One region of the Pseudoalteromonas sp. MM17-2 genome, then DNA from elsewhere that is predicted to be linked to it. Evidence: predicted binding sites of a transcription regulator. Region 1 holds the regulator's gene; each other region holds the start of a gene.
What was found. Region 1 encodes LexA, which represses DNA repair genes until DNA is damaged. Its sites were predicted from a motif close to TACTGTATNNNNATACAGTA; they were not measured.
Positions count from the first base shown of each region.

Region 2: dinG (ATP-dependent DNA helicase DinG) is a predicted target of LexA. The motif match lies at 4,358-4,377, and genes of this name have one in related genera.
Region 3: MHM93_RS15145 (YebG family protein) is a predicted target of LexA. The motif match lies at 5,035-5,054, and genes of this name have one in related genera.

Region 1 is NZ_JAKRFV010000012.1:1,449-12,283, forward strand. It holds gene lepB (signal peptidase I) at 1-277, opposite strand, end outside; gene MHM93_RS10950 (hypothetical protein) at 1,623-2,666, shown strand; gene MHM93_RS10955 (hypothetical protein) at 2,663-3,082, shown strand; gene MHM93_RS10960 (hypothetical protein) at 3,075-3,797, shown strand; gene MHM93_RS10965 (hotdog fold thioesterase) at 3,941-4,390, opposite strand; gene grxB (glutaredoxin 2) at 4,400-5,035, opposite strand; gene MHM93_RS10975 (DUF924 family protein) at 5,134-5,664, shown strand; gene MHM93_RS10980 (STAS/SEC14 domain-containing protein) at 5,665-6,030, opposite strand; gene MHM93_RS10985 (HNH endonuclease family protein) at 6,096-6,845, opposite strand; gene lexA (transcriptional repressor LexA) at 7,065-7,682, shown strand; gene coxB (cytochrome c oxidase subunit II) at 8,001-9,134, shown strand; gene ctaD (cytochrome c oxidase subunit I) at 9,131-10,705, shown strand; gene MHM93_RS11005 (cytochrome c oxidase assembly protein) at 10,705-10,835, shown strand, end outside.
Region 2 is NZ_JAKRFV010000016.1:33,213-44,047, reverse strand. It holds gene MHM93_RS13215 (histone deacetylase) at 1-892, opposite strand, end outside; gene MHM93_RS13210 (primosomal replication protein) at 889-1,497, opposite strand; gene MHM93_RS13205 (TSUP family transporter) at 1,497-2,273, opposite strand; gene dinG (ATP-dependent DNA helicase DinG) at 2,274-4,346, opposite strand; gene MHM93_RS13195 (DNA polymerase II) at 4,494-6,794, shown strand; gene MHM93_RS13190 (TonB-dependent receptor) at 7,041-9,902, shown strand; gene MHM93_RS13185 (sulfotransferase) at 9,998-10,835, shown strand, end outside.
Region 3 is NZ_JAKRFV010000020.1:46,038-56,872, reverse strand. It holds gene sixA (phosphohistidine phosphatase SixA) at 1-181, shown strand, start outside; gene MHM93_RS15170 (stress response translation initiation inhibitor YciH) at 185-514, opposite strand; gene MHM93_RS15165 (STAS domain-containing protein) at 635-940, shown strand; gene MHM93_RS15160 (fused response regulator/phosphatase) at 933-2,627, shown strand; gene MHM93_RS15155 (GAF domain-containing protein) at 2,763-3,428, shown strand; gene MHM93_RS15150 (amino acid aminotransferase) at 3,457-4,650, shown strand; gene MHM93_RS15145 (YebG family protein) at 4,707-5,018, opposite strand; gene MHM93_RS15140 (ComEA family DNA-binding protein) at 5,235-5,531, shown strand; gene MHM93_RS15135 (DUF6170 family protein) at 5,567-5,869, opposite strand; gene dsbB (disulfide bond formation protein DsbB) at 5,866-6,387, opposite strand; gene MHM93_RS15125 (hypothetical protein) at 6,827-7,129, shown strand; gene MHM93_RS15120 (GNAT family N-acetyltransferase) at 7,153-7,647, shown strand; gene MHM93_RS15115 (serine hydrolase domain-containing protein) at 7,749-8,855, shown strand; gene MHM93_RS15110 (ATP-binding protein) at 9,742-10,242, shown strand; gene MHM93_RS15105 (hypothetical protein) at 10,371-10,601, shown strand; gene MHM93_RS15100 (hypothetical protein) at 10,738-10,835, shown strand, end outside.

The DNA.
Region 1 (10,835 bases):
TAGCATACCAGCTACGGGGTTGGTTGCTGTCATAGTTTTTTGCGAGCCAAAGAGTGTGGATGAACATCAATATAAGTAATAAAAATGCGAGATCGATGTAGCTAGATAAAAAAGGTGTCAGCTTGGGGCCTAATAGAGCGACCAGTGCAAAAAGGCTCAAATATGCGAAAAATAGCCGTCCTCTATTAACATAAAGGAACGCGAAAGGTTGCATAAAAATACCTAAAATGACTGAAACCCAAGTATTTGGTTTCCATAGCTGTTTTTGAGTTGTCATACTTATCCTTGTATATCTTGTTCTCCATGGTGGGAGTCATGACTCTACAACAATTCCTATTAAAGGCCAAAGGTATGGTGTTTTTTCAGTTAGGTTGAAGCGCGGTGTTTCTATTAGCTGTTTACTCACAGGGATAGAGGTTGTAGGCAAGGCTTCAGCCTTGCAACCGCCAAAGGCGGTCACATTCCAGAGACCGGGACCTAGTATACAATCAATAATCCCCCAAAATGGTTAGGTTAAAACCGAACCCACAGAAACAGATGTTGTAGGCAAGGCTTTAGCCTTGCAACCGCCGAGGGCGGTTATATCCCAGAGACCGGGACCTAGCCACAACTGTGTTTTTATATGTTTCTCACACATGGTTAGGCTAAAGCCCAACCCACAGAAACAAGTGTTGTAGGCAAGGCTTTAGCCTTGGAACCGCCGAAGGTGGTCATATTCCAGAGTCCAGTACCTAGCCACAACTGTGTTTTTATATGTTTCTCACACATGGTTAGGCTAAAGCCCAACCTACAGGTCCTGATGTTGTAGGCAAGGCTTTAGCCTTGCAACTTTGATTACATACGCCACTCTCACCTCTAACCTCAAGGGCTGTTATGCGCCTTTTAAATACTCTTTTCTGTTTAGCTGTGTCCCCATGCCAACTTCTCCCATTAAATCTCCCCACAGCTCTCTGTAGTGCGATCTTGTCGCGTTGGCGACGGCAACCAAAGGGAGAATGATACGATTCCCCCTTTGGAATCCCCCCGTACCCCGAAGCATTTGCTATTGCTTGCGCGTGTTGATGCTGTCAACGCACCCAGCGAAACTCGACTTCCTGTCTCGGTTCGCTTAACTCGGCATCCATGCCTCGTTGTACTATCAGCACCACCATGCTCAGCGCAAATGCACGGGGAATTGGGCTGATACATCGGTGTTCTGAGACAATTTTATTTTGTTGTGAGCTCTTTAGAAACTCCGCGAACCCGTAATTCGCCAATGCTTCCGAACTCAGGTTTTTGCTAAACGCTCCGCTTAGGCTGGACACGATTTAACGGCACTTCCCTGTGCCGGTAAATCTCGCTCGGCGTCCTGCCTCGCTGTCTTAGCCACGCGCCGCAGCAAAAGCCGATTTCTCCAGCGCGGATTTAAACGGGTACTGGGCTGATACATCGGTGTTCTTGAAAGGGCAGGAGCTTGTGGCTGTATAATCTCTTATAAAACGCGTCACCAAAATTCATCTTGATTTAAGCCGCGTGTACTACAAATGCTGTTTAACAAGTGTTAGTCTAAAATAATATGAAAAGTGGTGCGTTCTGATAGTGCCTTGTAGTCAAAAATTAAAAATTATGTTGATGTGAATAATATGGATATGGAACTTTTTTTTGGTTCATTTTGTAAGAAATTACCTTGGAGCGTTGTTAGTCAGGTATTAAAAAAACATCAAATTTCCCCAAGTCAGGGGGCTGATAAAACAATTTCTAGATTAGTTGAGCTGTATAAAAGTAAGAAAATTACGCAAAGCTTAATTAATGAAGTGAAGGGTGTTTATAACAGATATACTAGATTTGGTGACAAAACACTTTCGATAGATGTAGTTGATAAAAATGACTTAAGTAGGTTGATTGCCGTAGCTACTTCTGCTGTTCCTGATATAAAAGCTAGTGATATTAATTTTCCATATTATGATGATAAGACCGACAAACTTTTAACAGAAGACCCGGTTTTCGTGCACCAAGAAGTGCTCGGTAAGTACATACACCTTTATTTTGCGAGCGTAAGAACAATAACAGAAACCATATCGATAGATGATTCATTTTTTGCGCAAAATAACAGTTCATTCAAATTTCCAGTAGGGATTTTTGACGTTTCTGCAAAACAAAGAGTTAAAAGAAGATATTACGACGTAATTACAGTTGACACCAGTGCGGGGCATATTTTTTATAAATTAGATATCAGTGTGCCCTATATTTCACCTGAAATAACAACTATTAAAACTAAGTTGCACTCAAAGTTTATTACCATGATAGGTAAAAGTATTGCCAGGAATAAGCATAACCTTTTTCCTGCTGTTGGAAAAATATATAAAAGCTCACAGGGTAGAGTTTGTGAACTGGGATATCAGGTATCTGCTGTAACACATGGTGAAAAAATGCGCTCTAAGCATAAGGATTTGAGGCGAGAAAAGTTTCACCAAGGCGGTAAAAGTGTTGTTCCAAGTGTGGATGTCTTTCGAATTGCCAACAGATACGAAACTACGGACCCTATTATTAATGTTGAGTCAGAAATCTTATTGCCAGGACAAACTCGAATGTTGACTGCAGGGCAATCACCCTTTCTAAACTATGCTATTCTGACAAAGTGCTTAAACGATAGCGACTTTCAAAAGCATATAGATAATTTAATATGATTTTTCAAAAGTTGAAAACGCGAGTTAGGAATGACTGGGACGAACCGAATATCATAAAGATGATAGACGGGATCCTAGCTGCGTTTGAAACTTTCCCAGAACATTATCACGATTCTTATTCTTCAATTTACACTATCGAGAATATTTTAGCTGACGATGAAGAACTGACTTCAGACCCTAAATTTAGAGCAAATTTGATGCTCGTAATTGATTATCTAGTTAGTGACTCAGTTAATGTATTGAGTTTGTCTTATTCAGTCCACGGTCCCGAAGGTCTAATTCCTTTGAGTGTGGAAGAGTTACGGGAAGCGTACTCACAGGGGTTTTATGTATTTGATAATGGGGAGGCTATTGATAGCCTTAATGATAATGTAGTAATAACCTTCGGTTTATCAGATACTTATTTTAATGAATGATATTAGCGCAATACCTGGTAGGTTACAGGATTTAACACTCTCGGAATTAACCTCTGGAGAATACAACTCACTCTTCCCTAATGCTATTTCAGGCTTGAGTCGGGACTTGTTACATGCCCAAGATTATGAAAAGTTCAATAATGCTGTTGACTCTAGCCTAAATAACATACTGTCAAAAATCCAAAGCCATCCGTATGCTCGAAGATTTGATTGCGAGGACCGTATAACAATAGATATTGTAAACAGTTTTCAATTACTGGGTTTTAATGCAGAGCATGAGGCTTATCATAATGGAAATGTAGACATTACGGTTAGTCATGCGCAATCTATTTATTGGTTAGGTGAAGCTAAAATCGATAGAAATTCAGGATACATATTTGAAGGCTTCCGGCAGTTGGTTGACCGTTACTTAACAGAGAATAGAACCAAAACGTTTCCAGTAATGCTTATATATTGTAAGACTAGGAGTATTAATAAAACTAAAGAAAATTGGTTGAGTTACCTAAAGAGAGGGGATTTAATCAAAGAGTTTTCGATTAACGTAACTGATGATGGTGGTGGAAAAGATTATCTTCTTACATCTCATCGCTGTAAAAAAACTAGCCAAACAGTGACAGTAAAGCATCATTTCATCTCTTTAAAAGATTGCGCGTCTGATAAAAGTGCAAAAAACAGAAAAAGTAATAACTGTCCTAATTGCAGTAAGCCATACTAAAAAACCGACAAGCTCTAAACTTGAAAGCCTTAGCCAACTTAGTTGCAAGCAACTCGTCCCTGAAGCAGTATTCCGGCTCGACATCCGTTGTCTCGCGTTCAAGCCTAAAATAGCTCCACGTTTTCGCTATTTTCGGGCGGCTCTCACCCTTTTGACCGCTTCTCCACCACCGCAGCCGTCATCCTTGATATACAACACAAATCGCCAGCACTGTTGTAAATTTTTATCTCCCACACTGATGAGCGGCCGCCTAGGTGCACGGGTTTGGTTACGGCTTTAAGTGTGCCGGTGCGTGAGGCTTTGAGGTGGTTGGCGTTGATCTCCTGGCCGACGCAGTAGTACTTGCTGGTATCGACCACAAAATTGGCGGCGTAGCTGGCCACGGTTTCGGCCAATGCCACGTAAACGCCGCCATGAACAATGCCCATGGGGTTATATAATTCATTGCTCACAGGGAGGCAGGCGACTAGGTAATCGTCGCCTATCTCTGTGATCTCAATGCCGAGTTTAGTCATTAAGGTGCCTTTTTCTCCTACACCTAAATCGAGCTTTTTACATAAGGCTAAGTCAATCTCTTGGGCCCAAATACTCATCTGTACTCCTTAAACAGCAACGCGGGTAAAGGTTTTAATTCGGTGTTCAGTGGCTAATGTATCGACATAGTTGAGTACATGCTCTGGAAAGGTTAAGCCTTTGACCACAGTGAGGTTGCGCAGAAACGGAAACAACGCCACATCGGCCCAAGTAATATGTTCTGGGGTTTGTAGCCATGTTAACTCACTCAATGCGTGCTCCATCGTGGCGATGTCAGTGTCGCTATTGGCTAACACGCTATCGAAAGATTCGCCCAGGCGCTGCTCTTTCTTTTCGCGAAAATAGCTGATAGCGGTATCAATAGCGTATTCCGGCAGGGCCAGTTGCGGCCAACGCACAAAGGTCAGCCGTAAAAAGGTTTCAAGGTGCTTTTCAACCCACTGTTGGGCTTGATTAAAGTGCTCTCCCTGTGACAGCTCCTTGTTGGCAAGAGTGCAGAAATACTCGGCAATATCTAAGCTTTCGGCCATCGCGGTATCATCATCTTTGACCAAAATAGGCACTATTTTTTTACCCACTAACTGGTTGGGAGTGGCCTCGTCATCGTTGAGTAGGAAACGCACGTCCACCTCTAGCCCCAAGGCGCGTGCAACCAGTAATGACTTTATACAATAGGGGCAATGTTCAAATATAAACAGCTTCATAAAAAATACCTCAGAGCTTGCGAATTACTACCTTTTGGCCTTAGCTGTAACTAAACAATAGTTGCCGGACGAAAGCAAACTTTCGCCATTAGATCATCATGCAATATGAATCCGTTTACGAATTTTGGTTTACTCACAGCAGTCCACAGGATTGGTTTAAAAAAAGCGCCGACTTTGACGCCACAATAAAAAAGCAATTTTTACCTACTTACGAGGCAGCGCGCCAAGGCGAGCTTTATTCTTGGCGAAAATCTGCTCGAGGCGCGTTATGTGAAATTATAGTGCTGGATCAGTTTCCTCGTAATATGTTCCGCGATACGGCCCAAGCGTTTGCAACCGATGCACTGGCTTTATGTTTGGCGCAGAATGCGGTGGAGAAAAAGTTTGCTTTAGAGCTTGATGATACCGAGCGTAGTTTCTTATACATGCCCTATATGCACAGTGAGAGCCAGGCGATTCATGTGGTGGCTGAGCAGCTTTTTCGGCCCTTAAGTAACTATAAATATGAACTGGCTCACAAAGAAATCATTGACCGTTTTGGGCGTTATCCACATCGTAATGATATTCTCGGTCGGCAATCGAGCGACGCTGAACAGGCGTTTTTGAATCAGCCTGGTAGCCGCTTTTAGTTAAGGGCTTTGTGCCCAGCGCTTCGCTTGTTCACGTTGTTCATAACGAAAGGATTTAACCTCTGCATGAATAAAGTGTGCGCCAAGGTGCTGGGCAAAGTCACCAAGCAACGAATTGGTGGCAATGGCTACTTTATTCACCTTTTGATGATGGTCGCGCACAAATTGCAGATGAGAGAGTAACGCGGCAAATGAGTCCCACCCCGGAAAGTGTTCAGTAGCAATAATGAGAGCATGTAGCTTTGCATGCTGTTCAATATAAGGGTCGATAATACGCACGGCTGCTGCAAAGTCTTCTGCTGTCAGCTGGCCTTGTGGTTCGAGTAGAGCGGTATTGTGTGTTTCGTTTATAGTGATATTGAGCATATATCCTCGCCAACGAGTTCCTTGTATGCTCTATCAATATAGAATATTTACTTACAAGCGGTTGGTTATTGGTGCAAGGTTGTAGGTAGTGCGCTGAGGTTTAAAGTTTCACCTACGCAGCTTTGCAGCAAACTTTGAACTTGGTCTTTTTCGTTTTGCGAGTAGCGAAGGTCATATTTGCTCATGATGTAATTAAAGCGCTGAATGTACTGACAGCGGTAATCTTGATGCGGCGGCAACCATTGCCAAGGGCCTTTTGCGCCTTTGCTACGATTTAGGCCATCATCAACAGCAAGCAAATTCTCCATATCGTTGGCAAATTGTGCCTTTTGCGAACGACTCCAGGTGGCAGCACCGTGTTCATAGGCAAATTTAAGCGGCACAATATGGTCTATATCTAAGTCATCGTCATTGCGTAGTATCTGCCCCGAATAAGGGTCATGCCACTGGCCGCTGGTGACGGTGCAGCGCGCTTGAGTGGTGTAGCTTACATCACTGTGTGATTGGGCAATCAGCACTTCAGCACGAGCGTCTTGGCAGTCGTGATCGGTGTCTAACCAATGTGGCCAGCTATCCCGATGATAACTATTTTCTGATGTTTGTTTAGTGTAGTTCTTTGGTAAACGTCCACCGTCTGCTAGACAGCTTTCTAAGTTCGCATAGGGGGTAAAAGATTGAGTGCGTTGATAATGAGCCGAGTCTTCAGGGTGACAAAGGCCGCTGCGCGACATCTTGATCGTATCGGCTTTGCACGCACCTATCGTCAGTGCCGAAATAAGTAAAAGGAACGCTGAAAATACACTTTGGCGAGTCATCTAACTGCTTAATAATATGACTAAAACAGCGCTACTTTAAAGCATTGTCGCGCATTCGTCACCTATCACTTTATGAGTATGAGGTGAGGTTGCATATGAACAAAAGCGAAGTTGCATTAATTAAGGTTGCAACGGTCAGCAAATTCCCTGATTTTATTTGCGATTTTCATTTAACTGTATATACTCACAGTTAAATGTACTGTATGGAAACCCAGTTGTATGCGCCCATTAACTAAACGCCAATCGCAAATTCTTGAGCTGATTAAAGTCTTTATTAAAGATACCGGCATGCCGCCGACGCGTGCAGAAATTGCACAAACACTGGGGTTTCGCAGTGCTAACGCCGCAGAAGAACATCTTAAGGCGTTGGCTAAGAAAGGCGTAATCAAAATGAAGCCTGGAGCGAGTCGAGGTATTCAATTGGTCGAGGAAGAAGAACCCGAACAATTGGGCCTGCCTTTAATTGGCCGCGTTGCTGCGGGCGAGCCCATTCTTGCCCAACAGCATATAGAGAGTCACTGCCAGATAGACCCACTGCTGTTCAAGCCTGCTGCAGATTATTTGCTGCGCGTAAATGGCATGAGTATGAAAGACATCGGCATTATGGATGGCGACTTATTAGCGGTACATCGCACTCAGGTGGCTGAAAACGGCCAAGTGGTGGTCGCGCGGGTTGATGAAGATGTCACCGTGAAGCGTTTAGAAAAAGCTGGGCGTAAGGTTCTGCTGCATGCAGAGAATGAAGAATTCACACCCATTGAAGTCGATTTAGAGAATGAATCCTTTAATATTGAAGGCTTAGCTGTAGGTGTGATCCGAAACGCCGACTGGATGTAATTAAATTTACTTATTTTGCCTCTAATAGGTCTGTTATTAGGGGCTTTCCCCATGTTCCCTCCTTAGCCACAGTGCTTTCTAACAGCTTGAATCTCCCTGTTAATTTATTAATAAAACGTAAACAAAAATAGTGTATTAACTTGCTATTAGCTCAATCTTTGACTAATTGGTTATATTACAGGCTTTGCTGGTCGGTTTTTCAACAGTTTATTTAGGGTCAAAGTTGTCGACTGGTAAAAGCATAATAATAACGAAGATTGGGTATTAAGCTGTAACCGCCTCTTCCTTGCATTGCGCAACAATAAGGAGATGGTACACATGAAGAAGCTGAGCTCCCTCATGTTGCTATGTCTGTTATTCCCTCAATTGGTGTCCGCGAATAGCAAGTACAACTTGCGCCAAGGGGTAACTGACATTAGCGAAAATGTTTACCAACTACACATGACCATATTTATTATATGCTGTGTGATTGGTGTGGTTGTTTTCGCGGTGATGTTTTGGGCGCTGCTCAAACACCGTAAGTCAAAAGGGGTCACCCCCGCTACCTTTCATGAAAGCACCAAAGTAGAAATACTTTGGACAGCGATTCCATTTGTTATTCTCATAGCCATGGCTGTACCGGCCACCAAAACCCTGATTGCTATGGAGGATACAACAAAGGCCGATATCACCATTAAGGTGACTGGTTCACAATGGAAATGGCACTACGAGTATATGGGTCACGATGTGGGCTTTTACTCACTGCTGTCAACGCCTCAAGAGCAAATCAAAAATGCGCAAAATAAGGGCGACAATTACCTCCTCGAAGTAGATAAACCCTTGGTCATTCCCACTAATCAAAAAGTACGCTTTTTAATGACCTCAGATGACGTCATTCACTCTTGGTGGGTGCCCGATTTTGCAGTAAAGAAAGACGCTAACCCTGGGTTTATCAACGAAGCTTGGACACGCGTAAACGAACCAGGTACGTATCGCGGCCAGTGCGCCGAGTTATGCGGTAAAGACCACGGCTTTATGCCGGTAGTCGTAGAAGCAAAACCCCCTGAAGAGTTTGACGCTTGGCTGGCAGAGCAGAAACAAGCGAAGCAAGCTCAGGCGCAGGCCGATGCTGAGCTGCTAGAACAAATCCTCTCTGAAGATGAGCTAATGGCATCTGGCGAGCAAGTGTACATCACTCGCTGCGCAGCTTGTCATCAGCCTACGGGGCTCGGTTTACCTGGAGTCTTCCCCGCCATTAAAGGCAGTCCAATAGCTACCGGCGATATTAACGACCATATCGATATTGTGGTGCACGGTAAGCCAGGGACTGCGATGCAGGCATTTGTCGGTCAACTTACGCTAAAAGAGTTGGCTGCGGTGGTTACTTACCAACGCAATGCCTTTGGTAATGAAACCGGTGACATCGTTCAACCAAGCGTGATTCAGGCCTATATTGATGGGGAGGAACAATGAGTACAGCAGCTGCAACACATGAACATCACGGGCCTGCAACCGGAATTAAACGCTGGCTTTTTACTACTAACCACAAAGACATCGGCACCTTGTACTTACTATTTTCGTTGTTGATGTTTTTAACCGGTGGCGCCATGGCAATGGTGATCCGAGCCGAGCTATTCCAACCAGGACTTCAGCTGGTTGACCCTCATTTTTTCAACCAAATGACCACAGTACATGGTTTGATTATGGTATTCGGCGCTGTGATGCCTGCCTTTACGGGCTTAGCTAACTGGATGATCCCCATGATGATTGGCGCGCCAGATATGGCTTTGCCGCGAATGAATAACTGGAGCTTTTGGATTCTGCCATTCGCTTTTGCCATCTTATTGCTGTCGCTGTTTATGGAAGGCGGCGGTCCGGCCTTTGGGTGGACCTTTTATGCGCCCTTATCGACCACCTACAGCAACGACAATACTGCACTGTTTGTATTTGCCATTCACATTATGGGGATAAGCTCCATCATGGGGGCCATTAATGTCATTGTGACCATCGTTAATATGCGTGCTCCAGGGATGAAGTGGATGAAATTACCGCTGTTTGTGTGGACATGGTTGATCACTGCGTTTTTATTAATTGCAGTGATGCCGGTGTTGGCGGGTGCGGTGACCATGGTGCTCACTGATAAGTATTTTGGCACTGATTTCTTCAATGCCGCCGGTGGTGGCGACCCTGTGATGTTCCAGCATATCTTTTGGTTCTTTGGTCACCCGGAAGTGTACATTATGATTTTGCCAGCGTTTGGCATTATCTCCACCATAGTTCCTACCTTTTCACGCAAAAAACTGTTTGGCTATTCGTCCATGGTATACGCCACGGCCTCCATCGCCTTGCTGTCTTTTGTGGTGTGGGCCCATCATATGTTTACCACCGGTATGCCACTGGCCGGGGAATTGTTCTTTATGTACTCGACCATGTTGATATCGGTGCCAACGGGAGTAAAAGTATTTAACTGGGTAGCCACCATGTGGCGCGGTGCCATCAGCTTTGAAATACCAATGATGTTTGCTATCGCCTTTATTGTGTTGTTTACCCTCGGGGGCTTCTCAGGGTTGATGTTGGCAATTACCCCAGTGGATTTCCAGTACCATGACACCTACTTCGTGGTGGCGCACTTCCACTATGTTTTAGTGACCGGGGCGGTGTTCTCTATTATGGCCGCTGCTTATTACTGGCTGCCAAAATGGACTGGGCACATGTATAGCACCACGTTAGCGAAATGGCATTTCTGGCTGTCGTTGGTTAGCGTTAATGTGCTGTTTTTCCCCATGCATTTTGTAGGTTTGGCGGGTATGCCGCGACGTATTCCAGACTATGCGCTGCAGTTTGCTGACTTTAACGCCATTATCAGTATTGGCGGTTTCGCCTTTGGACTCTCTCAACTGCTGTTCGTTGCCGTGGTGTTCAAGTGCATCAAGGCTGGAGAGCAAGCACCAGCGAAAGTGTGGGATGGCGCAGAAGGCTTGGAGTGGGAGGTAGCATCTCCGGCACCCTACCACACCTTTGAAACGCCACCTAAGGTGCAGTAATGAACCACGCACCGTTATTAAAGAAACTAGTCATCAGCGTCATTGGCATGTTTGCGTTCGCCTTTGCCTTGGTGCCGCTTTACGACGTGTTCTGCGAAGTAACAGGGCTTAATGGTAAGCCCTCACTCGA
Region 2 (10,835 bases), on a different contig from region 1:
GATGAAATTGCTCTACAAGTTGCCAATGCACTTTGACAAGCTGCTCTACATTGCGTTGATATCCGCCGCCAAGCATAGTGCAAATTGGGATTTGATGGTGTTTAGCATGAGTAAGCACTTGAGCATCACGAGCGCCGACACCGGCTAAGCTTAGGCTCAGGGTTCCTAACTCGTCATCGTTGTGTACATCGGCCCCAGCATTATAGAAAATAATATCCGGGCGATGCAGACGCTGCGTTAACTTTAGCGCTTGTGTGAGTGTCTCCAAGAAAACACGGTCGTCGCAATGCAAAGGCAGAGCAAAGTCGTAGTCTGAGCTTTGCTTGATGCGTGGAAAGTTACGCTCACCATGCAATGACAAGGTTGTAATGGCGTCGTCCCTCTCAGCGATAGCGGCGCTGCCATCACCTTGGTGAACATCTAAATCAATAATAAGGGCGTTATCAATGAGCCCCGCTTGATACAAATATCGGGCTGCGGTGATAGCATCATTAAAAATACAAAAGCCACTGCCATAGTTGCTAAAGGCATGGTGGTAACCGCCAGCTAAATTCATCGCGGCCCCGTCTTTAAGCGCCGCTTGGGCTGCGCCCAAAGTGTTGCCAACTGATTGTAGGGTGCGCTCTACCAATGCGTCGCTATGGCAAAAGCCGATGCGTTTTTGCGCTTTATCCGCCAATGTGCCCGTTATGAACTGATGAACATAGTCAGCATCATGAGCAAGCTCTAACGTGCTCACCGAGATAGGTTCGGCGCAACTAATAGTAAAACCTGATTTGAGTTCTGGGTGTGCGCACAGCATGTCGAAGAGTTGTTGATATTTACTGATTGGAAAACGATGGTGAGCAGGTAGGTCGAGCTGAGAGTAGATAGGGTGATAAAATAATTTCATCGTATCGCTTGTTTCTCTGCTAATTGTATTTTTTCTTCACAGGCGCTAATGGCCTTACGACAGCGTCCTAAGCGTGCATGCAGCGCTAAGATTTCCTGATTTAACTTAGCAACGGTGGCGGCATCAGCGCCTTGCATCTGTTGTTTGCGGTCGTCAATCATTTGCCCCAAGCGACGTTCAAATTCGTGATTTTTAGCCAGCTCTTGATAAAGCTCATTGGTTGGCTGAATAATTTTTTTCACCGCTTTTTGGTACTTTTTTGCTCTCGCCGTAGGTGTATTTTCTTTCGCCCATACAGACGTTGCCTTAAGCACTTTGACGATGGCTTCTATTTGCTCGGTAATGTGCGTGAGAGCGAAACCATATTGATGACGACCTTGATGCTCAAGGCTTCTCGTTAGTCTTTCAAGTTGCGTTTGCACTTCATCAACGTAATCAACGAGCAGCATACTTTTGCTATTAAACACACTGCGATCGAACAATGCATGTTTGGATTGCATAAAACGATTTTTAGCAAACCAATTGGCTTTATCAAACTGTTCAGCATCGCTGCGCAGACGCTTCAGTTGTTGCTGTAATCGCGCTAATGCATGGCCAGAGCTCATTACAGATAAGCCTCGTAGACGAGTTTCAGTGCTAACACAATAACAACGGTGTTAAATACCGGGCGGATCATTTTTGAACCGAAGCGAATAGCTGAATGAGCCCCCAGCCAGGCCCCTAACATCAAGAATAACCCCATGGTGACGCCGAGTAAGAAGTTAACATGACCGAGGGCTACAAAGGTGATCAGCGAAATAAAGTTACTGACAAAATTCATCGAGCGGGCTAAACCGCAATTGATCAACAGGCTCATTTTATAAAGGAGGCTATTTGACGCGGTCCAGAATGTGCCCGTGCCTGGGCCAGCCATGCCATCGAAAAAGCCTAAGGCCAAGCCTTGTAGCCACTGTTTTATACGCATAGCGCCAGAGAGCAGCGGTAAATCGTTACTTTGCTGTGGACTGAGCTTGCCAAATAACGAGTAGATAGCGACGGCGATGATCACCACAGGAATGAGTTTGTTGAGAAACTCGGTGCTCATACTATCGACCAATAGAGTGCCAAGGGTAGCGCCGATAGCGGTGGCTAGAATCGACGCAGCCCAGAACTTAGGGTCGAACAAACGTTTACGGTAATAGGTGACACTGGCTGTCAGTGAGCCAAAACTGGCCGCTAACTTGTTAGTCCCCAGCGTTAAATGCGGGGGTAATCCGGCCGTAAGTAGGGCAGGTACGGTTAACATGCCGCCGCCGCCGGCGATAGCATCTATAAAGCCTGCAGCAAGGGCTACGGCGCATAAAATGGCCCAAGTCGATGGGTCGAGAGCTAGTTCAAACATCTAATAATCTATTTTTCGTTTAAAGGGCGGCAAGGTATCGAGCATGGCTTTACCATAACGCTTGGTGATTAAGCGACGGTCGAAAATGGTAATCACACCACTGTCTCTTTCTTTGCGCAGCAGTCTACCACAGCTTTGTACTAATTTCTTGGCGGCGTCCGGTACGGTAATGGATAAAAACGGGTTGCCTCCTTTTTGCTCCACAAACTCTGCTTGCGCTTCTTCAATCGGTGAGGTAGGCACCGCAAACGGGATTTTTGTGATCACTAGATTAGTAAGGTAATCGCCTGGCAAATCCAGCCCTTCAGACAAACTTTGGGTGCCAAACAGCACACTGCCTTGGGCATCATCAATACGGCGCTTATGGCGTCGGATCAGTGTATCCCGAGAGAGCTCGCCTTGCATTAAAATGTCCCACCCCTGTTTACGCAAACGCTCGGCGACATGGTGCATTTGCCAATAGGAAGCAAACAACACCAGATTGGCTTTGGATTTATCTAGGGTATTGGGCAGTGCTTTGGCAAGGTAATCGCTAAACGCTTTGTCGGTTGGTTCACACTCGGTTTTGGGAATATGCAGCTGTGCTTGATTGGGGTAATCAAACGGTGAGGGCACCTTGATAAACTTAACTCCTTGCTCTGAGCGTAGCCCGCTTTCATGGGCAAAATGTTCAAAGGAGCCCAAGGCGCTGAGCGTGGCCGAGCACAATACTGCTCCTGCACACTCGCGCCATAATTTATCTTTGAGGTAAAACCCCACTTCAATAGGGCAGTCACTCAGGAGGTAGTCATGGTGGTTTTTATACTCCATGCGCTTTATCCACCTGGCATGAGGAACGCTTTCGCTTTCTTTAGCATAACTTTGCCACAGCTTTTGTAGCGTTTCTAAGCGGGCTATATATTGCCCACTTTCAGCTAAAATAGGGTCAGCAATAAACGGCTTCACATCGCCATCATTTACGTCGCTACTGAGCGCTTCGTGCATCTTGTTGAGGGTGCGTAGCGCCGTTTTACTGGCTTCACTGATATCTTTGGCTTGCATTGTGAGCTGTTGCGGCAGCACTCCGTGTGAGAAACGATAGGTGTCGTCTTCGGTGTATTGAAAGTCTGCACTATCAAGCATACTCAGCACGGCTTTCATGCCTCTGGCCACATCATCAAGGGCATCATTGAGTTTAAACTGGCTGCCTGATGCGCTGGCGCTAAAAATGGTTTGCGCCATTTTGCCGCTGAATTTGAGTAGTTTCTCGAGCCAATCCTGAGTCCCTTTTAAGGTGGCTGCTGCAGATGAAAAGTCGCGAGTGATATGCGGTAAGTGGTGCGCTTCATCAATCACATAAATACAGTTTTCTGGCTCCGGCAAAATCACGCCACCGCCGAGCTCCAAATCGGCTAACAATAGACTGTGGTTGGCCACTAACACATCCATTTGCGCTATTTTTTGTCGCGCAAGATGGAAAGGGCAGGTTTGGTGTGCTTTCATCTGCCGTTGGCAGGCATGCTTATCACAGGCAATAAGGTGCCATACGCGATCTGGGATCACGTCGGCCCATGAGTCTCGGTCACCTTGCCACTGTTTGTTTTGGTAAGCATCATGCAGTTGATGCAGGCATTTTTGCTCCATGTCACTCAAAGGAGAGCTTAAGGTGGGCATCAACGCCAGTTGCTCTTGCTCGCCATTGACGGCGTTATGGAGCTTATGGGCGCAGATATAGCGTCCCCGGCCTTTGACCAAATCATAACTAAAAGTAAGACCGCTGTGCTGGGCAAAAAAGGGTAACTCTTTATAGAGCAGCTGCTCTTGCAAGGCCACTGTAGCGGTTGCAATTACCAGCTTTTTATTACGTTTGAGTGCCAGTGGTAAGGCACCTAAGCAATATGCCAAAGATTTGCCGGTTCCGGTACCGGCTTCGACCACGCAAATGCGTTGCTTTTTGTCATATTCACCAGCGAGTGTTTTTGCTATCTCTGCGACCAAGTAGTTTTGGCTGGCACGAGGGCGATAATCATCCATGCTTGAAGCTATCCGCTGATGAGCGTTTCGGATTGTTTTTTTCAGCGGATCGGATAGCATGGTGTATCAACTTATGTATATATTTACAGTGCGACCATTTTAGAGTGTGGCTGCATATGACTCAAGTGACAATTCACTTATGTCGCGATGCTGGGGCAAGACATAGAAAACAACGCGCTGTATTTACTCACTTCTATAGGTATTCGGTTGGCTCCAATAGCAGGGTTTATCCTTTCCGCGCAAACACGGCAACTGAGCGATGGTATCAGTCATGTCTTTTGGCTGGCCACAGACAACGGCCCAGTTAAAGCACAATCTGTCGCTGAGTCTGCGGTATTTTTCGTTGCTCAATCGCAGCAGCAGCGAGTGATAAAATTACTCCAAGCCGCCAACTTGCCTTGTGATATCCGCGCAGTAACGCTGCACTCTTTTGCCGGTAAACCCATGGCAGGGTGTTATTTCACGCACTTGAATCAGTTTTATGCGGCGCGAGAACAGCTTAAAGAGCAGGGAATTACGTTATACGAAGATGATATCCGCGCCCACGAGCGCTTCTTAATGGAGCGATTTATTCGCGGCGGCGTTTGGGTAGAAGGTATCTCCAACAGTAATGGCACCTTAGCCAAAGCGCGGTTTAAAAGCCACCCTCACTACCGGCCTACTTTACGGGTTTTATCGCTGGATATTGAATGCAGTGGCGATGGGGTGCTTTACAGTGTTGGCTTGGTAAGTGAACGATTTCAAAAGGTGCTGATGGTCGGGCGTGGCACGGAAGAGCGCTCGTGGCTTGAGTATGTCGAGGACGAGGCCACTTTGCTTGTGCGGTTACAGGAGCTCATACACTATATTGACCCTGATGTGATCGTTGGTTGGAATGTAGTCGACTTCGACTTTCAGCTGCTGTGCTATCGCGCTCAACAATTGGGTATTCGTCTTAATTTAGGACGCAATAACGAGGCGGTTGTGTGGCGCGGAGGAAAAGTCGCTAAGCTTATAGTTCCCGGGCGCGCTGTACTTGATGGCATTGATATGCTTAAAAACGCCACATATTACTACCCCAGCTTTGCCCTTGATAATGTTGCCCAGGAAATCCTTGGCGAGCGAAAGCTTATCGACAATAAAGATAAACTTTCCGAGATTTCCCGGCTTTTCAACGAAGATAAACTGCAACTTGCTGAATATAACTTGAAAGACTGTGAGCTTGTATTAGCCATCTTTGCTCGTCTTGAATTGATCGACTTTGCTATTGTGCGGACCCAGCTTACAGGGTTGCCATTAGAACGGCTAGGAGGGTCGGTGGCGGCGTTCACCAACCTTTATTTGCCATTGTTACATCGCAGTGGTTATGTGGCTCCTAATTTAGGCGATCATGGATTGACCTTCGACAGTCCAGGCGGTTATGTGATGGACTCGGTGCCCGGTCTTTATCAAAATGTTGCAGTTCTTGACTTTAAAAGCCTTTATCCGAGTATTATTCGTACCTTTTGTATCGATCCCATGGGCTTAATAGAAGGGCTCAATGCTCCTGAAGACGCAATTGCTGGGTATCATGAGGCATTTTTTTCTCGCAGCAAGCATCATCTTCCTGATTTGGTTGCCAGCCTCGCACAGGCCCGTCAAGAGGCCAAAAAGCACCGTGACCCTCATCTTCAGCAGGCCATCAAGATTATCATGAACAGCCTATACGGTGTGCTTGGCTCAAAAGGTTGTCGCTTTTACGACCCTAGACTAGCCAGTTCGATTACCCTGCGCGGGCACGATATTATGCAAACAACGCGACAGTGGCTGATTGAATATGGCGTTGATGTGATCTACGGCGATACCGACTCTACCTTTATCGCACTACCCGAAGAGCTTAGTGACGAACAAAGTCATGCGTTAGCTAAAGAGTTAGTGACAAAAATTAACGACCGTTGGCGACAAACACTTGAACAAAGCTATGGAATACCTAGTTATTTGGAGCTTGAATACGAAAGCCTATATCGACCTTTTTTTATGCCCAAGGCAAGGCATAAAGACGTGGGAACGAAGAAACGTTACACCGGTTTATTGGTCCAGAAGCACCGCGAGCTCGTTTTTAAAGGTATGGAGTCGGTGCGTAGCGATTGGACGCCACTGGCGAGAAAGTTTCAAGGTGAACTGTTTCAAGGGTTATTCACTGGTGCAAATCTGCAACATATCATTGATAGTTATGTTAACACTTTACAGAAAGAGGATAACGCTCAGCTCTTAACTTATGCCAAACGCTTAGGCAAAAACCCTGATGAATACACCAAAGCAACTCCCCCTCATGTGAAAGCTGCACGAAACAGTACTCAAAGTTACGCTAAAGGTGATTGGGTTGAGTACGTTATAACAGTTGATGGTCCTCGCTGCACCCCTAGCAGTAGGCCACTGGACTTAGCACATTACCTTGAGAAACAGCTAAAACCCATCATCGATGATATTGCTGATGTGTGCGACGCATCGCTTCACTGCCCCCTAGATAGCCAGTTTACATTAATTTAATCCAAAAAACCCCTTTGTTTACAAATGCGTCCCCACTGTCCCGTTTTTTGATCTAAGTGTTGGGGTTTTATATTTATTAAGTGTAATTTGTTATAGATATAGTTGTTTTGTTAATTTGGTGTTGACCGATAATTCCATAATTGTTTATTATCACAATCAAAGTGCATTACTTAGTGCATTTAATTACAAGCGGTTAACAGCCGCGATAAAAACAATCACGTCTACAAGTGATCCAGGGAGAATCTAATGTTAAATAGCAAAATCGCAAAATCAGTGCGCTTAGCACTTGCTTTTGGTGCTGCTTCAACAGCAGGCATTTCGGCAAATGCCATCGCTGCTGAAGAGGGTGCTGATGATGTTGAGCGTATCGAAGTAACCGGTTCGCGTATCAAGCGTACTGATCTTGAAACAGCTACTCCAGTACAAGTAACCTCTGCGGAAGATATCGCTATGTCGGGCTTCACCCGCGTCGAAGATATCATGAACAACCTACCGCAAATCGAGGCATCACAAACTGCGTTCCAATCAAACGGTGCAACCGGTACAGCAACACTTGACCTTCGTGGTATGGGTGCTCAGCGTACGCTAGTACTTATCAACGGTCGTCGAGCACAGGCTGGTGGTATTTACACGCAATCGGCTGATATTAACCAAATTCCAGCTGCGCTAATTAAACGCGTTGAAGTAATGACCGGTGGTGGTTCAACAACTTATGGTGCCGATGCGGTAGCCGGTGTTGTTAACTTCGTAATGAATGATGATTTCGAAGGCTTCCAAGTTGATATTGGTGGCTCTGCGTACCAACATGACAATGACAATGAGTACATCCAAGGGTTGATGGATGAGAAGGGCTTCGAATACCCAAGCGGTAGCGACGGTTTTGATGGCGCGGCGTTTGATTTCAGTGCAACACTTGGCGGCACCTTTGATGGTGGTAAAGGTCATGCAGTTGGCTATGTAACCTACACTAAGCAAAATGAGTTGCGTCAAGGGGCGCGTGACTACTCTTCATGTGCATTAGACGCTGCAGGTACTTCGTGTGGTGGTTCTGGTAACGCGGTTATTCCTAACTTCTACGTATCACTTCCAACCGAAACCGGTGGTGTAGACTTCGGCGAAGATATGTACGAGTACTGGACACTGACGCCAGACAGTGGCTTCACCGACTCAGTAGGCAATGTGTATAACTATGCACCTATTAACCACTTTATGCGCCCAGATGAGCGCCATACATTTGGTTTATTTGCTAATTATGAAATTAATGAACACTTCAACCCCTATGTTGAAACTATGTTCATGCGTGACCGCACTACAGCGCAAATCGCAGAATCAGGCACCTTCTTCGATACCAGTTATGTAATGGATTTCGATAGCCCACTTATCTCTGATGCTCAACGTGAAGCCCTAGCAGATCGTTTCGGCATTGGCTCTGGTGATCAGTTCGCAACCTACATTGGTAAGCGTAACGTTGAAGGCGGTCCTCGTTCAGATAAGCTTGAGCACAACTCATTCCGTATGGTATTGGGTACGCGCGGTGAGCTGAGCGACCTTTGGACGTATGATGTGACTGCTCAATACGGCTCAACGTCATCATCGTCAGCATATATTAACGACTTCTTTGGTCCACGTATCACTACAGCGCTTTCAGCGAATGGTGAAAGCTGTGCAGACAGCGATGGTTGTATTCCATACGAAGTATTCACCTACGAGGGTGTAACTTCAGAAGCGGCAGGAGCCCTTACAGGTACGGCTATCTTGAACGGTGTTACAGAGCAAATCATCCTAGGTGGTTTCGTCTCAGGTGAATTCGATTACACGCTACCGAGCTCAGATTACCCAATTGCAGCGGTATTTGGTGCAGAGTATCGTGAAGAAAACTTTGAACGTACAGCCGATGAAGTATACGCGCAAGGCCTTCTTTTAGGTCAAGGTGGCACAACTAAGAGCTTGGAAGGTAGTTACGATGTAACTGAATTCTACACAGAGGTAAGCCTACCGATTGTAGAGGGTAAAACAGGCTTCGAAAACTTCACCCTTGATTTAGCCTACCGTTGGTCAGATTACAGCACCTCAGGTTCAGAGCCTACTTATAAAGCAGCCATTAACTGGGATGTAACGTCTGATTGGAAAATCCGTGCAAGCTATAACCGTGCAGTACGTGCTGCAAACAACGGTGAGCTCTTCGCACAGCAAAGCTCTGGTTTATGGCCAGGTGTAGATCCATGTGCCGGTGCAAACCCTGAACTTACTGCAGCGCAGTGTGCGAACACAGGCGTATCTGCTTCTCAATATGGTAGCGTAGGTAAGAGCCCTGCGGATCAGTATAATGGTTTCTTCGGTGGTAACCCTGACTTGACACCTGAAATCGCGGATACCATTACCCTAGGTCTAGTGGCTGAGCCAATTGAAGGGCTTAACTTCTCACTCGATTACTGGGATATTGAACTTGAAGACGCGATTGGCAATATCGACCCTGAAGTCATTGTTCGTCAGTGTGGTATTACTGGAGACCCAGCAGTATGTGATAACGTTCAACGTACACCAGGAAGCGGCAGCCTATGGGTAGGTAGCGGTCAAGTGGTAGCGACAGATATCAACTTGGGTCAATTGCATTGGGAAGGTATAGACCTTTCTGCAAACTATGACTTTGAGGTTGCAGGCGGTACGCTTTCAACTAACTTAATTGGTTCATATTTCATCACCAAAGAGTACGATAACCTCCCAGGTATTACTGAGGCGTATGACTGTGTAGGTACACTTGATAATGGGTGTTTTGCACAGCCTGAGTGGCGTCACGTGTTCACTATGAACTATGACACTGGCAGCTTCTGGCGTGCTACGTTGAAATGGCGTTACTACGGCGAAGTTAGTGACTACAGTGGTGATGATACGCTTGTTCAAGATGGCATCAGCTCACAAAGTTACTTAGACCTTAAAGGTAGCTTCACTATCAATGATTACACTAGCGTATTAGTGGGTGTTAACAACATCATGGATAAAGAGCCACCATTGGTAGGCGGTTCGCTTTCTACCAACGGTAACGCGATTGCTGGTTTCTACGACACATTAGGTCGTTATTTCCACGCAAACGTAACATTCAAGTTCTAAACTTGTTTAATCCCTGAAAAAGCGAGCCTCGGCTCGCTTTTTTTGTTGCTAAATTTTAATATTAATAATCCTATCTTATGGTTTTTGGAGGTCGCTTGACTAGCTTGCAACATGCCGCAGCGCTATTAAAAGAAGACAATAAAGAGCAAGCCATTACTCTGCTTCAAGAGTTAGCTAAAAAAACCGACACTAAAGAGCCTGCGCTTCGCCAATTACTGCGCTTAGCCTTAGCAGAGCAGCGCTGGGAGGAAGCCAAAAACTATGTTGTGTGTTTACAGCAACTAAACCCGAGTAGTCGCGAGTATCGTCAAGTTATTACTGATATCGGTGAGCATTTAGAAGACTTTACTTTTATTTGCGCTGGATATGAGCGTTATTTGCAGTGTCATGACACCGACGACACAGCACATTTCAATTGTGGGTATTACGCCCGCAAAGCAACACGCCCAGAAATAGCGATAACGCACTTTGAGCGCGCCTTAGAGCTCGGCATTGAAGACCCTCATGAGGTGCACCTCAATTTGGCATTGGTGTACTCCGAGCTGTTACTTGATCCAGAGACCGCGAAGCAGTGGCTAGGTAAAGCTCTGGAGCTAAAACCAGATTATGTTGATGCTCTCTTTAACCTCGCTGCGATTAAAGAATTTGCCGGAGACAAATGCGCTGCAAAGCAATTGTTTGAGCAGGTACTGACCATTGACGCGCAGCACCCATTGGCACTGTCGCGCCTTGCTGACCTTGATCAGTTCAATACTGAGTCGGCGCACAATTATGTGACTCGATGCCAAGATGTGATGACTAAAATGCCCGCGCAACTAAGGTGTGATTTACACTATAGTTGTGGCAAAGCGCTCGATGATGCGAAGCTATATAAACAGGCGTGGAGGCATTACTCTCACGCTAACTCTCTCAATAAGCAATCTCTTGCACCAT
Region 3 (10,835 bases), on a different contig from region 1:
CGAAGTTCATACTGAAATAGACACCTGGTTAGTGGTGGCACACATGCCAATCGTCAGTTACATGGTGGCGGAGTTCTGCCCTGAGCAAATGCCCATTTTCGCAACCTGTGGGGTGGCTCATATTGACTATGATCCGGCCACCATGAGAGCGCGCTGGCAGGCGTTATATAGCCCTAACTAGAGCTTAACCGCCAGCAATTTTAACCTTGAAGCCCTGAGCTTCAAGCAAACCTTTGAGCTTGTCGCGATCGTCGCCCTGAATCTCAATCACTCCCTCTTTAACGGCGCCGCCTTGGCCCATTTTTGATTTCAGGGTTTTTGCCAGCTTTTTCATATCATGCTCGCTCGGATCAATGCCCACAACGAGCATGACACCTTTACCTTTGCGTCCTTTGGTTTGACGCTCAATACGCAGTGCACCGTCTTTAAAAAGCTTAACATCCGGCTGTTCAGTTTGTTTTTCAGGTCGAATGCGGCCAGAGTCGGTAGAGTAAACCAAGTTATTATCGCTCATGGGTTGCTCCAATTAATAAACATAAAGTGTCATCCTAACATATTTTGGTGTTGTCATTGCGAAATGGCTGGCAAGGTTTATATTTTAAACAGGTAGATTATCAGTGGCTTAGGAGCGGGTATGAGTTTACAACAGCATTATGTTGAGGAAAAACAAAAACTAGTGATAGTGATAAAGGAAAAGTTTGACTTTAATCTTGTGCAAGATTTTCGTACAGCCTATGCAGACGTGCATGCCGACACTAAGCACGTGGAAGTTGACCTGCGAGAAACCAGTTATATGGATAGCTCAGCGTTGGGTATGTTGCTCAATATGCATAAAGCTCTGAAGGGGCAGGTAGAGGGCATTACCATCAGCCATGCAAACCCGCAGTTAAAAAAGATTCTCCAAATTTCGCGTTTCGATAAGAAATTTACCATTGACTGAAAAGTACATTTCCTTTCCTTCACATGGGCTTAGCGAAGACTTGCCCTTAGTGCTCATTGTTGATGATGAGTCCATGAACCGGCGTATTCTGCGAGCGATGCTGCAGCGTGACAACTATCGCGTCATCGAAGCTGAAAATGGCATTCAGGCGCTAGCGCAATGTCAGGCTCACGATGTTGATGTGGTACTGCTGGATATTCTTATGCCCGAAATGGATGGCTATGAAACGGCAGCGGAGCTTAAACGCACCAATACACGAGTTTATACCCCCATTATTTTTATTACCGCTTTGGAAGATAACCCCTCATTGGCAAGATGTTTGGACGTAGGTGGTGACGACTTTATGCCCAAACCGTTCGATTTACAGATACTGCGAGCCAAGTTACATGCGCATCTGCGTATTCGCCATTTAGTCAGCGAGTCAAATAAGCAAACGGACGCGTTGACCTATTATCAAAATCAAACCGAACGCGAACACGAACTAGTCGAGCATATTTTCAATAATGCCCTGCAACATAAGGATAAACCCAAGGGGGTCGACTCACACTTGTCGCCCGCTTCTATGTTTAATGGCGACGTGTTTCTCAATGCCTTGGGGCCAAATGGCTCGCAATATTATCTATTAGGCGATTTCACTGGGCATGGGTTAGCCGCTGCCACCGGGGCGCTGCCAGTGGCGCGTATTTTCTACACTATGGTGGAAAAAAACTTGGCCGTAGGAGATATAGCCAGAGAGTTAAATGCCGCTTTATACGATTTGTTGCCGGCGCATATGTTTTGCGCTGCAACTATTTTCGAAATTAGTGCCAATGCACAAAGTGCGACGTTTTGGATGGGCGGCTTGCCTGATGGTTACCTTATTGATCATTCGGGCTACATGCTTAGTCAGCTCGAATCAAAACACATGGCATTGGGTATTTTGGATGATGAGGAGTTTGAGCGTGATGTGCGCCATGTCACGCTTAATGAATATAGTCGTATTGTGGTTTACACCGATGGCATCATTGAGGCCGAAAATGCGCAACAGCACCAATTTGGCTACAGCGGTTTGCTACGCACCTTGGCGTCGCAAGCGATGATCCGTACTGACAACATCATTGCCGCTGTGCATTATTTTACCGGTAATGAAGATCAACAAGACGATTACAGCGTGGTTATTATCGACCCACAACCTCAAGCGCCATTACAACCCATTAATCACACCATAAGTCCGCTCCCCATTGAGCTTGAGGTCGTGTTAAGTGCCGAGGAGTTAAAAACGGTGGACCCAGTGGCGCAATTGATGGACCTAGTTGGTCACTTGCCTGGGCTGAACACCCACAAATCGACACTGTTTATATTGTTATCAGAGGCCTATAACAACGCTTTAGAGCACGGTATTTTAGGGTTAGACTCTGCTTTGAAGGCCGATGACGACGGCTTTTTACAATACTACAGTGAGCGTGAACAACGCCTAAGCGAACTCACCGAAGGTGAGATATGCCTGCGTGTTTGTTATCAGCCACAGCAACGAACATTGCTTTTAAGCGTTAAAGACTCGGGAGCTGGTTTTTCCCTCGAGCCCGCAGCAGGTAGCCAACTCCAGCAAAGCTATGGCCGTGGTATTGAGCTACTTAAAGAGCTGGCTGAAGATGTGGAATACAATCAAGCGGGAAATGAAATACGCATTCGCTACCATATCGACTAACCCTCTCATATTGCCTCCGAACCCTATTTTTGCCCTTAAATGACTGGCTTAGTGTCGAAGTGACGGTTTTGTATTGCACGGTAATAAAAAGGTGTGCTAGCATCCGGCTAAATGTTTAGATGTTTGGATGGCTAAATGCTTTTAAGCTACTTAGAAAATGCACAACTTAGCGCTGAGCCCAAGTTAGTGGCGAATAAACAACAGGCGCTACAGCAATACCTTAACAATGCGAGTGCCGATGTTCGTTGGCAATATCAAATTCCGGAGTTGGGCGAGGGTGGGGCGTGTAGTTTATTTGGTCATCTGCAAGAGCAGCCCTTCAATTTACGCGAACATTTGCCCTCAAGCAGTGAAGCAAAGTTGAGAAAGCTTCAAGCGATTGTCGATTTTGTTGTTCAAGAAAGTGGCGTAGACTGGTTTGGTATTTATCAAAGTCAACATATTGAAGGTCAGCCACAGCTACTTAAGCTCGCTTATTACGGCGCACCTAGTCGCCCTCTTTTTCCTATTAACCCTGACTTTGCAACAACCAGCAATAATGTGCAGGTTACGCTCAGCGGGGTTGCTCGGGTGATAAATGATGTGGAAGACTATGTTGCCAACGGTGGCGAATACTATACATGTGACCCCAAAGTGAAAGCAGAAAGCTGCTTGCCGCTTTATGACGAGACAGGTAAAGTAGTGGGCATTATTGATGCTGAAGCATTTACCGACGAGTTTTTTACCCCTGATCAGGTTGCGTTGCTAATAGCTGCGTGTTTAGAGATTAGCGAGCACTTACCAACCAGCCGTCAGGACTAACCTAACCTGAGATAATAAAGAGAGTTCCATGTTCTCACAATTAAAACCTTTACCGACAGATCCAATTCTTGGGCTTATGGCTGCGTTTAAAGCCGACACCAATGACAAAAAAATTGACCTAGGTGTTGGAGTATACAAAGACGAACAAGGGCAAACCCCTGTATTGAAGGCCGTCAAAAAGGCTGAAGAGTTTCGTCTCGCCAATGAAACCACTAAGTCATATATTGGGCTGGCCGGTAATTTGGAATATTGTCAGAAAATGGAGCAACTGCTACTTGGCGATGCTCACCCGGCTTTGCTAGCGGATCGTGTGCGTACAGCTCAGGCTCCAGGTGGCACAGGTTCGTTACGGGTGGCGGCAGAGTTCATTAAGCGTTGTAATGAGCAAGCCACGGTGTGGGTGACTACGCCAACATGGGCCAACCACATCAGCCTATTCGAAGCGGCTGGCCTGAATGTGAAAGAGTACCCTTACTATGACTATGATAACAAAGGTTTGTTATTTGATGACATGGTGAACACGCTCAGCCAAGTGCCTGCGGGTGATGTGGTGCTGTTACATGCATGTTGCCACAACCCAAGCGGCATGGACTTGAACTTTGCGCAGTGGCAAAAAGTAGCTGAGATCGCTAAAGTTCAAGGCTTTACAGTACTGGTTGATATCGCCTATCAAGGTTTTGGTACGAGTTTGGATGAGGATGCTGCGGGTTTACGCCATTTGGCCTCGCAGGTAGATGAGCTAATCATTTGTTCGTCATGTTCGAAAAATTTCGGCTTATACCGTGAGCGTATTGGTGCCTGTTCAGTGATCTCAAAAGATCAAGCCACTGCCGATATTGCTAATTCAGTGATGCTCAGTGTGGTACGCAGTATTTATTCGATGCCGCCGGCACACGGTGCAGATATTGTTAATACTATTCTTAGTAGCGACGAGCTAACTGCGATGTGGCACCAAGAGCTTGATGACATGCGCTCTCGTATCAATGGTTTGCGTTCATTGCTTAAGGATAAGTTAAACGACAAATGCGAAGGCATGGACTTCTCATTTATTGAACGCCAGCACGGTATGTTCTCTTTCCTAGGGATTAACAAAGAACAGATCGAACGCCTACAAAAAGAGTATTCAATCTACATCGTCGGTTCTAGCCGTGTAAACGTGGCAGGGGTAAGCAAAGATAATATCAATTACTTTGCCGATGCCGTTGCAGCGGTTACTAAGTAACGCGAATGATAAAAAAAGCCAGCAATGCTGGCTTTTTTTATGTCTAAGAAATAGCTTTACGCCTCTTTGGCTTTGAGCTCAGTAACATTTTCCTTATCACTTGGCTCTTTGCTGGCTTTTTTTGTGGCCTTTGCTGCAGGCTTAGTACCTTTAAGTACATGCATAAAGTCGTCTTTTTGTTTTGCTATTTCCAACGACAGGCTTTCTACTTGTTGCTCACTTAAGGGAACATCAACGCCGCCTAATAACTCTTCTAAGCTTTCGGCAATATCGAGCATCTTATCATAGGCATCGGCTTCTTTTTTGCTAGTAAAGGTCATGCGCTCGACTCCGTCTCGTTCTACAACGTATTTAGTTACAACAGCCATGGCTTCTCCTCAAGGGTACTGTTTTTTTATACAGTAAGGGTAGTGGTTGGCGATTCGCCCGTCAAGGGTTTTAATCATTCCTTTTAAAGGGTTAAGCATTTTTACCACAAAAAAGCACGACTTTATCGTTAGTTTTATTTGACACATCTCAGTAATTATTCTTTATTTACTATTGAAGTAACACGGATTTTTACTTTAACTTCTAAGGAGAGAAGCATGAAGCTACTAACCGCACTCTACACCGCCTGTGCGCTTGTACTTACCCCAGCAGTGGTCGCTGCTGAGGCACCTCAACAAGCGAGTGAGCAGGTAACTCCAGCCAAACTTGATATTAACCAAGCATCCCAAGAACAGCTGCAATCGCTGCCGGGAATTGGCCCCACTAAAGCAGCCGCCATCATCGAATATCGTCAGGTGCAAGGCAATTTTCGTAGTGTTGATGAGCTAGACGCTGTGCCAGGTATTGGTGCAAGTACGTTGGCGCAAATTCGGGAATTGGTGAAGGTAAGATAGTGGCAAAGTATTGCTGATAAACCAAAGGGCAACGTTTAGTTGCCCTTTTTATGTGCGGCGATGGCTTCATCAAGGTGAAACAGCGCGAATGCATGGCGCACTGGGAGCACAATAATAGGATAGGCGATGCCGGCTAAGAGCAGCCATGGCAACATGTGCCAGCCTTCAAAGCGCACCAGCAGCAGAAATAGTGGGGTGATCAGCAGCAGTTTAATAATATTGAGCATGACTCGGCGCTGCGCTGATAGCCTGTTTAATGAATCCGCCACTATAGCGAGTCGCTCATTGTGACTGAGCGACTTGAGTTTCGGAATTTGACTGGGAAGAAAGTAAATCATGAAGCCTTAGGTTTATAAAAAAAGCTGCTTAAGGTAACGATAATTGCAACGCCTGCCATCACCGCAAAGATCACTTGCATCCAACCAGGCATTGATAACCCCATAAATTGCCAATCAATGTTGCCACAATCACCGGTAGCAGCAAAAAAGCTCGGCAGCCACTCGTGTAAAGGCATAAAGCTTGGGAAGTTAGGTTCAAACTCGCATACGAAGGCAAACGGGTCTGTGGTGGTTTGCATCATGATATGTTCTTTGGCGAGCAAGAAACCCCAAATACTGGCAACCAGCCAACTCGCTAGCGCCACTAGGCGTAAATACATATTTTGTGGATTAATACAGCCTAGTAAGGCCGCAAAGAGCACACCCAAGACTGCTGTACGCTGATAAATGCACATAATGCATGGCGCTAAGTCCATGGCATATTGGAAATACAAAGCAGTTGCTTCGAATACGGTGGCAATCACCGCTAACAGTACCCAAGGCGCACGTTGGTGCGATAGCTTACCTAACCAGCTCATAGTTAACTCACGTCGTTGTTGATGGGCTGATTATGCCACGCCCTTGGCTCTATGCAAGCGTATTAACGGCCTTAAAGGTAAGCTCAGTGGCGTGCCTAAGCACTTAATTTAGCGCCATTTGTGTACAGGCTAGCGTTGTTAAGTGAACAAAAAAGCGAATGAATCATTTAAAGCGGTAGGCTGGTTTTCATTTGGGTTTGTGAACCAGTGAAAATGAATAAAAAAATTATATATTGAATTGCTCGAAGAGCTATACGCAGTGCGGAGCTAATGCCGATATTGAACGAATCAAAGTCTCGGCTTTTGACTAAATAAGTCCTTAATCTCTGGAAAGTACTTATAGGAGAGCATAGTATTCTCAGAATCAATTAGTGTTATATTCGATTTGCAAGTGAATGTAATAAGGAGGTTGTATGCGGGGGATTATATCTAGGTGAGCATGAATAGAATCGCAACGTTAGTTGAGTCACTTCGAAAAGCTTATCCGGAAATAGAATCTTGTAAATTCGAACTAATGTTTTCTTTCCCTACTGAAGAGGCGGCCAAAGAATACTTCAGAAAAATCTATCACTGGGAACATCATGATGGGATGATTAAATATCAACTTAACGGTGAATGTTTCTTGGGCTTTAAGACTGAAATAGAATTAAATGCCAACTATGTTAAACACCTAACGGGCTGTTATGTAGATTTGGCATCAGAAACCCAAGGTAGCCTTCACCGTTGGAAGCTATGGATTTGAGCCTTAATAAGAACGAGCATCAAATGGAAATCAAAGTAAGGAAAACTAAAACAACTGACAGTGGCACATTGTGTATGCTGTGGCAGTTTTACCAATATCACCAAAGTTCATTTGATCAAGAGGATGTAGGTACTGACGGGCGCTTTGATATTGATGAACAATACCTCAATTCCGTTGTTTGCGGTGAACAAGAGTGTGCCGCTTATCTAATTTTTGTTTCTGACCAGGTTGCAGGCTTTGCCACTGTTGAGACGACCGAGATTCGGGGTAAAGAAATGCCGGAATTGGCTGATATATTTATCCTCCCTAAATATCGAAAGCAAGGTGTCGGGAAATTTGTCGTTCAACACTTGATGCAAGCTGTGAGCGAACAATGGCATGTAGCAGTTTATATAAACGACAGCTTGGCGTTGAAGTTTTGGAGTAACTTGTTTACTCAATTAAATGTGGCTCTTGTTGAGAAAGTGGAGCCTGCTGAAACAGAAGGCTTTCACGAGTTTGTCATTACAAACGCCTAACAGAATAAATACGTTAACGACGTTGTAAGCTTGGCTGACACTCGCTTCTCGTTCAAGCTTAACACGGCTCGTATCATGGAGCAGAACACACAAGGAAAGTTATGATTAGAACTATCTTGATAATATCGTGGGCTTTTTTTGCCAACGTTTCTATTGCTAAAGAAATTAAAGATATATCTGAGCTCACAAAGCGTTTGGACGATGGTGTACAGCAAATTTTAGAAAAGCACAAAGCTCCCGGCGTTGCTCTGGCATTCGTTAATGGAAGTAGAGTTGTGGGCTTTCGTTCCTATGGTTTTGCTGACGTTGCGGCTAAAACTGAAATTACTCAAAGGAATTCGTTCAATGTAGGCTCTATTTCTAAGCTGGTTACTGCTTGGGGAGCAATGCAATTAGTCGCTCAAGGCAAAGTAGATCTCGATACACCAATTAATCAATATCTTAAACGCTGGCAAATTCCCCAATCTGATTTTGATGTAAAAAAAGTCACACTAAGAAATATTCTGTCTCACACTTCCGGCCTATCTTTGGGACCTTATACAGGGTGGGAGTCTCGCGAAAAGTTATCCTCTATTGTCGACTCACTAAATGGTAATAGCAACGGCGCTGGACCCGTTGAACTTATCCATGCGCCAAATACAAAATGGTCTTATTCCGGTGGTGGATATTCAGTGGTACAACTGTTAATTGAAGATGTATCCGGCATGACATTTGAAGCTTATATGCAGAAAAATGTATTCGAACCTCTGAATATGAAGGATTCAACGTTCAATATTACTGAGATAGTAATGAGTAAGTCGGCAACACCTTATGATGATACCGGTAAAGTCACGGGTATGGTGTACTTCAATGAACAAGCAGCGGCGGGCTTACAAACAACGGCTGTAGATTTAGCTCGCTGCAATATGGCAGTTTTGCGTAATAGCGATGGACATTATAATGGTTCAATTTTGTTGCCAGAAAAGCTCATAGATCTAATGATTAAGCCAGCTCCAAATACTAACGGGCGCTGGAGCATGAGCTATGTTGTGGACACAGAAAACAACAGTCTCGGATTTGCTGGATTTAATCGAGGTTGGGTCTCTCTATCACGTTCTGTCACAGACCTAAATTTTGGTTACGTGATATTAAATAATAGTAGTATCGGTGCTGTGAACAATGAAATTGATAGCCTCATACTTTCTACCGTAAAACAAGAGCACAATTAAATTACATAAAAAACACTTTCAGTGGATAGGCTGCGGTGCCTGCGTGTTATGTGTCGAGGAAGTGGACACTACCATACGGGGCAGTATACCTTGCAAGCTCTCGCTAATAAGTTGTTAGGCTTCTTGGAGGGAGCTACAAATGGTAAGGCAAATAGCTTGGGCATCTCTACGCCCCGGAATTACTTTATTTCTTTATCTACCCGTAGCGTATGCGTTTTTTATACTTATCCAAACATCTAGCCCTCGTTTCCTGGAAACGAACTGGGAAGCTTTTGCTTGGTTGACTGTATTATTGTTAGTTATAGGCTATTTTTTCTGCGCGTTGCACGCACCAAAGAGTTTGGGAAATTGTTTATAATTAGTGTTCTTGGTGTCACTGTCTTGATGATGTATGAAGGTCAGTACTATAACGTTGGTACCCAGAGTATATCGGCAAATGCCTTGTATGTGGCATTCCTGTACATTATTCCTGCAATTCACTTTGTCGTCCCTTCAGTATGGACGAGATCGTTGTTGTTTTTAATTCCAGTTAGTGCGCTAACTTGGTTTTTACGAGTGCCTATATACCAGCCAATTTGCTTTTCTTATGAGCTATATCTAACTAAACCAACGTTGAGTCCAGAGCAATACGACAAAGCTTTTGAATTAGTGTTTCAAAGCATCCCAACCATGTTTATTGGTGGGTCGATAGCATTTGCATTATTAATCCCGTAATGGTTTGCTTTATACGGCACTAATCTAGCTGCAACATACACAAGCCTAGCAAGTCGTTTAAGGCAGATTCGTTTTCGTTTGAATCAGCTTCAATGGTTACGGCACGGTGACCGAATTTCGGTGGTGGCGTTGCTCACTAGTAAATGCGGCGTTTTAAGTAAGCGGAGGAAACATGGAAAATCAGGGAAAGCTATTCTTTTTCTGTGGCAAAATGGGAGCAGGGAAATCAACTAAATCTAGAGTTCTGGCTGCTAAAAACAATGCTGTTTTAATTTCAGAAGACGATTGGTTATCAGCTCATTACCCTTCACAAATTCAAATATTTGACGACTACATAAAGTACTCAAACCTTATTAAGCCTTTCGTTAAAACCCATGTTCAAAATTTGCTGAATGTTGGGGTGAACGTTGTCATGGATTTTCCGGCTAACACTATTAGGCAAAGAGCTTGGTTCGTGTCTTTGTGTGGCGAAGTGCATAGCGAGCATGAGCTTTGGTATTTAGACTTAACAGATGAGCAATGCTTATCTCAAATTGCTAAACGTCGAGTTGAACAACCAAAGAGGGCTACCTTTAATACCGAAGCTGTATTTCATCATGTGACCCAGTATTTTGAAGCTCCAGTAGCAAGTGAAAACCTCAACCTGGTACACCAAGAAAAATACAGAACATAAATATTTAAGACAGATTCACAACGCTTGGCAATGTTAGTTTGGATCAGCTTTCGTGTTTAGGGCACACTGAATTAGATTGGGCAGTGGCACTGCACACCATTTAACGCGAAACTATACGGGTAGTTAAATTGAAGTCATTATTTATACTTTTAGCTTTGCTTAGTTTGCTTGCTTGTTCTGAACCTACGAAGCCTGGTACCAATTTAAGCGGGCAGCCTAGAGCCCTTTTATTGAAACGATTTGAAGCCGAAAACATTAAATACGAGCTTGCTGATGACGGCACTATCAGATGGCCGGGAGCGGATCATAAAAAGGCGCAAGGCCTTGTCCTTGAAGTGCTCAATAATTCAAAGAAATGAGCTGTAAAGCTCATTTATCAAAGGCAATAATGAATGGGTCCCTAAAGTTAGGCCGGTGCTCGTTCCTCGGTAATTTTAGCTAAGCTTAACCCGCCCATTAAACGAGCGTTAAGCGAACAAGGACATTTTAATTAGGATGAAGTTTTTAGTTTCTTTACTTTCTATTTTTTTGCTTATTGGCTGCACGACAGGCAGGTTGGAATACGTTACCCCGGAAGGCCAAACGAAGTACGG